One region of the Thermoanaerobacter ethanolicus JW 200 genome, then DNA from elsewhere that is predicted to be linked to it. Evidence: riboswitches for the same ligand, from Rfam matches in the RefSeq annotation. Region 1 holds a riboswitch; the other holds the start of a gene.

Region 1 (3,097 bases):
TATTGGCATGCATGGAAGTAGATTTGCAAATTTGGCTGTATATAGGTCAGACCTTGTGATAGCAATAGGGACAAGATTTAGCGACAGAGTCGCTGGCAAAGCAGGAGGACTTGCTCCAAATGCTAAAATAATCCATATTGATATTGACCCTGCAGAATTAGGGAAAAATGTAGAAGTAGAGGTAGCAGTTATAGGCAAAGTAAAAGAAGTATTGAAACTTTTAACGAATAAACTTCCATTCATTGAGAGAAAAGAATGGTTAGAGGAAATTTCTTTCTTGAGAGAAAAGCACGGATTAAAGTATAAAAACGATGAAGTTTTGAGGCCTCAGTGGATAGTAGAAAAAATTCAAGAAATTTCGAACGATGACCTTATAATAGCCACTGAAGTGGGACAAAATCAAATGTGGGCTGCCCAGTTTTATAAATTTAAACACCCCAGAACCTTTGTTACATCAGGGGGATTAGGGACAATGGGCTTTGGGCTTCCTGCTGCAATAGGAGCGCAAGTAGGAAGGCCAGATAAAAGAGTTGTAAACATTGCAGGTGATGGAAGTTTAAGAATGAATATACATGCCTTAGAAACAGCTGCTGTATATAATATTCCGGTTATAACGGTACTACTCAACAACCAAACTTTAGGCATGGTAAGACAGTGGCAAAATCTTTTGTATGACAAGAGATTTTCCCACACAGATTTGAACGCAAATTTGAATTTTGCTAAGCTTGCAAACGACTTTGGAGTAGAAGGAATAAGAGTTACAACAAAAGAAGAATTTGAAAAAGCGTTTAAAAAAGCCTATAGCGAAAAAAGACCTTTTATGATAGAATGTATTATAGACAAAGATGAGATGGTGCTTCCATTTATCCCCGCGGGGGGAACTGTTGAAAATACAATTGGATAAAACCTTCAGGGATCGGTGAAATTCCGTACCGGCGGTATAGCCCGCGAGCCTTTTGGCAGACTCGGTGAAATTCCGAGGCCGACAGTTAAAGTCTGGATGGGAGAAGGAGAAATATTCCCCAGGGAATATATTCTCTGGGGTTTTTTTAACCCTGAAGGTTTAACCTTCAGGATTTTTTAGTATAGGAGGGATTAAATTGGAAGAATATATGAAAAGGGCTTTAAAACTGGCTGAAAAAGGATGGGGATACACAAACCCTAATCCACTTGTGGGTGCTGTAATAGTTAAAAATGGAAAAATAATAGGTGAGGGTTATCATGAATATTTTGGAGGTCCCCATGCTGAAGTAAATGCATTAAAAAATGCAGTTGAAGATGTTAAAGGTTCTACTATGTTTGTAACACTTGAACCTTGCAGCCATTATGGCAAAACACCACCTTGTGTTGAAGAAATAATTAAATCTGGCATTAAGAGAGTGTATATAGCGATGGAAGACCCAAATCCTAAAGTTAGCGGAAATAGTATAAAAAGGTTAAAAGAGGCGGGAATAGAAGTACAGGTTGGGATGATGGAGAAAGAAGCGAGGAAACTCAACGAAATATTTGTTAAATATATTACGACAAAAATTCCATTTGTAATATTAAAATCTGCTATGAGCATTGATGGGAAGATTGCTTGTTATAATGGAAATTCTAAATGGATTACAAATGAGAAATCAAGAAAATTTGCTCATAAAATAAGAGGACGTGTATCCGCGATTATGGTTGGGGTAAATACAGTAATTAAGGATAACCCAATGCTTACAACAAGGTTAGAGGGGTACAAAAGTCCTGTAAGGATTATTGTGGATAGTAGAGGTAGAACGCCACTTGCCTCAAATGTAATAAGAGACAAAGCGGCAAAAACGATAATTGCTACAACAGAACTTATGCCAAACAGTGTAAGAAAGAAACTTGAAGATATGGATATTGAAGTTATTATATTAAAAAACGACAATGGAAAAGTACCTTTAAAAGAGCTAATGATAAAACTTGGAGAGAGGGGGATTGATAGTGTATTGATTGAAGGCGGTGGGACATTAAATTGGTCTGCACTTAAAGAGGGAATTGTTGATAAAGTTATGTTTTTTATATCACCTAGAATAATAGGGGGGAAAAATGCTTTAACACCTGTAGAAGGTATAGGTTTTTCGGATATAGGAAATTCAATAGAATTAAAAGATGTGGAGATTGATAGAATAGATGATGATATACTAATAACAGCATATGTAAGAAAGTAGGTTATGGCGTATGTTTACTGGAATTATAGAAGAAACAGGAACTGTTAAAAATATTATACATGGTACTTTTACAAAAATTGTTATAAAATGTAGCAAAGTCCTTGAGGGAACAAAAATAGGTGATAGTATAGCAGTTAACGGTGTATGCTTAACTGTTACTAATATGTCAAACGAAAGTTTTGTAGCTGACGTTATGCCTGAAACCATGAGAGCAAGCAATTTAAAAGATTTAAAAATTGGAAACATTGTCAATCTTGAAAGAGCACTTCAAGTTGGAAGGAGAATGGGTGGGCATATCGTAACTGGTCATATAGATTGCGCTGGAAAAATCATAGACAAAAGGCAGGAAAAAAATGCTTTTATATTTAAGATAGCTATCAATAAAGAATTTACAAAATACATTGTGCGTAAGGGAAGCATTGCGGTAGATGGTATAAGTTTAACGGTTGTTGAAGATGGAGATGATTATTTTACTGTTTCAATTATTCCACATACAATGCTTAAGACGACATTGGGTTATAAAAGGGTAGGAGATAGTGTGAATATCGAAGTTGATATACTTTCTAAGTATGTAGAAAAACTAATAGCGCAAAAGGATATAAAAGATTTATTGAAAGAAAATGGATTTATATAGATTTAGATGACTTTTCTAAGTTAAGGAGGAAAGACTATGTTTGATAGGATAGAAGATGCAATAGAAGATATAAAGCAAGGAAAAATGATTATTGTTGTTGATAATGAAAACAGGGAAAATGAAGGCGACTTAGTCATGGCAGCAGAAAAAGTTACCGGAGAACATATCAACTTTATGATAAAGTATGGACGGGGTCTTGTATGTGTTCCAATGACAGAAAAGAGACTTGATGACCTTGGCATTTACCAGATGGTTGAGAATAACACTGACCATAAAGAAA
Region 2 (3,097 bases), 650 kb from region 1:
CAAAATCTTTAAATAAAATAACTCTTTCATCTTCTTTTTCTCCTTTTTGAATTATCACTTCTAACCTTTCTTTCGGAAGTAAAGGTCCTAACCTTTCAGGCCATTCAATTGCACAAACTCCTTCGTCATAAAAATATTCCTCATAACCTATGTCATAAAGGGCTGTGTAATCATCTAACCTATATAAATCAAAATGATAGAGAGAAATCCTGCCTCTATGTTCATTGACTAAAGTAAAAGTCGGGCTGGTAATTGGTTCATTTATTTCTAACCCCTTTGCAATTCCCTTTGTAAAAACAGTTTTGCCACTTCCCAGCTCGCCATATAAAAGAATTATATCTCCACTCCTTAACAGCCTTCCTAATTTTTCTCCTAAAGCAATGGTCTCATCTTTATTTTTGCAAATATAAGTCTTCTTCACCAATTCTCACCCCACTCATTATAACTTTATTATATACTATCTTTTAACAAATTAAAAATAAAAATAATCCCCAGCATGCGCTGAGGATTCTCAATAAAATCAATGTTTCAAAACTGGTGAAAGCTTTTTATATATCAATAAAGTGATTAACGAAAGCATAATTCCTTTTAGCACATTAAAAGGAAAAATACCATAAGCTATAAGGGTTCTAACATCCACTATGTTTTTATTTGCAGCCTTACTCATACCAATGATAGCATCCATAGGCCATCCCATAACTTTTTGGTACAAAGGCAGAAAAACATAATAATTCAAAAGTGAAGCAGTAAAAGCCATCACTACTGTAGCAATTGCCATAGATATAAGGGCATTTTTTCGCGTCTTATTGAATTGATATATTATGCCTGCTGTGTATACAAATATAGAACCCACAGAAAAATTTGCAATTTCTCCAATGCCACCCGATTGAGTTATAGTAGCATGGATTATGTTTTTAATAAGCTCGACCATTACACCATATAAAGGTCCCATAGCAAAAGAAGCAACTAATGCAGGTACGTCACTAAAATCCAGCTTTAAAAAGCCAGGGAATAGAGGTACCTGAAATTCCAAGTACATCAATATAAAAGCTGTAGCAGAAAGAAATCCCACTTTTACTATGGCTTGTGTTTTGGTTTTTTCCACAATTCATCCCTCCAATTTTATTTACTAAAAAAATCCTGAAGATAAATCTTCAGGATTTTTTGTGATTTATTTCGCAAAAATAGGCACAAAAAGAAAATCTTCTCCCCTCCAGACTTTCACTGTCGGCTTTGGAATTTCACCAAATCGACCGCATGCGCGGCTCGCGGGCTATACCGCCGGTCGGGAATTTCACCCTGCCCCGAAGATTTACCTTCATCTTATTCAATTTTAATTTTATTCTCTCACTTTTATCTCTCTTTGTCAATAGTTTTTGTGAAAAATTTTTAATTTATTTTCATAAGCTTATAACTGTGCCTGCTTTTCCCTCTAAAGCTTCTAATGCTTTGCCTAAAGAAGTAATTATAGCTCGCCTTCCTACTTTTGACTTTGCAAACCTCACTGCTGCTTTAACTTTTGGAAACATACTGCCTGGTGCAAAATGGCCTTCTTCCATGTATTTTATTGCCTCTTCCACTGTCATTTTGTCAAGAAACTTTTGATTTGGCTTGTTGTAATTTATTGCTACCTTTTCAACAGCTGTAAGAATTAACAGCACATCTGCATCAATATCTTCTGCCAATTTTTCAGAAGCCAAATCCTTGTCTATTACGGCAGCTACTCCTTTTAAATTGCCATTTTCCTTAATAACAGGGATTCCTCCTCCCCCAACTGTTATTACTATTACCCCATTTTTTTCAAGTAACTTTATTGTATTAAGTTCTACAATTTCTTTTGGGTCAGGGGAGGGAACAACTCTTCTATATCCTCTTCCACTGTCTTCTACCATTTCATAACCTTTTTCTTTTATTAAAACTTCAGCTTCCTCTTTTGTGTAAAAAGGTCCTATCGGCTTTGTAGGTTTTTCAAAAGCAGGGTCATTTTTATCCACTACAACCTGTGTTATAATAGTTGCTACTTCTTTTCTGATATTTCTCTCCTTCAAAACTTCCCCTAATGCCTGTTGAATCATATATCCTATCATACCCTGGCTCTCTGCCCCACACACATCAAAAGGCATTGCAGGGACAACTTTTGATGCGACTTCATTTTGTATGACTATATTCCCCACCTGAGGACCATTGCCATGAGTAATTACAACAGAATACCCTTTTTCAATTATATCCACTAAATACCCCGCTGTCCTCTTCACTACTTCCATTTGAGCCTCTGCAGTAGGAGGCGTATTCACATCCTGCAGAGCGTTCCCTCCTAAGGCAATAACAACTTTTTCCCTCATAATGTCCTCCCCTGTAACCAATTTTAAAGCAGAGTAGCAATCATCACAGCTTTAATTGTATGTTTTCTATTTTCTGCTTGGTCCCACACTCTAGATTGTTTTCCTTCTATAACATCAAAAGTAACTTCTTGTCCTTTTACTGCGGGCAAGCAATGCAAAAATATAGTATCTTCTCTTCCTGTCTTTTTCATCATTTCCTCATTCACTTGGAAAGGTCTCAAAAGAGCTTCCCTCTCTGTAGCCTTTGCTTCTTCTCCCATTGACGCCCACACATCGGTGTAAATAGCATCTGCACCTTCAAGGCCCTCTCCTGGCACACTAGTAAGTTCAAAAGTTCCTCCATTTTCAGCTGCCATTTGCCTGATTTCATCTATGAACTCTTGTGAAGGCCACAATTCTTTTGGAGAATTAATCACATAATGCATCCCCATCTTAGCGCAGCCTACCGCTAAAGTATTAGCCATGTTATTCCTTCCGTCCCCTACAAATACAAGCTTTCTTCCTTTTAAACTCCCAAATTCTTCTTCTATTGTCATAAGGTCAGCCAAAACTTGAGTTGGATGATATTCGTCAGTTAAGCCATTGTACACAGGAACACCTGCATATTTTGCCAAAATTTCCACGGTCTCCTGTTTAAACCCTCTAAATTCTATTGCATCAAACATTCTTCCTAAAACTCTTGCAGTATCCTCTATTGATTCTTTAGCTCCCAACTGAATGTCATCTGTTGATAAAAATACTGGATGTCCTCCTTC

The links. A riboswitch is a leader RNA that binds a small molecule or an ion and turns the genes downstream of it on or off. The one in region 1 is predicted to bind FMN.
Region 2: another riboswitch for FMN. It lies ahead of EB239_RS05255 (ECF transporter S component); the one in region 1 lies ahead of ribD (bifunctional diaminohydroxyphosphoribosylaminopyrimidine deaminase/5-amino-6-(5-phosphoribosylamino)uracil reductase RibD).

What each region holds. Positions count from the first base shown of each region.
Region 1 is NZ_CP033580.1:419,955-423,051, forward strand. It holds gene ilvB (biosynthetic-type acetolactate synthase large subunit) at 1-904, shown strand, start outside; FMN riboswitch at 902-1,016, shown strand; gene ribD (bifunctional diaminohydroxyphosphoribosylaminopyrimidine deaminase/5-amino-6-(5-phosphoribosylamino)uracil reductase RibD) at 1,101-2,183, shown strand; gene EB239_RS02105 (riboflavin synthase) at 2,194-2,817, shown strand; gene EB239_RS02110 (bifunctional 3,4-dihydroxy-2-butanone-4-phosphate synthase/GTP cyclohydrolase II) at 2,854-3,097, shown strand, end outside.
Region 2 is NZ_CP033580.1:1,065,314-1,068,410, reverse strand. It holds gene tsaE (tRNA (adenosine(37)-N6)-threonylcarbamoyltransferase complex ATPase subunit type 1 TsaE) at 1-421, opposite strand, end outside; gene EB239_RS05255 (ECF transporter S component) at 521-1,105, opposite strand; FMN riboswitch at 1,198-1,316, opposite strand; gene arcC (carbamate kinase) at 1,401-2,342, opposite strand; gene argF (ornithine carbamoyltransferase) at 2,366-3,097, opposite strand, start outside.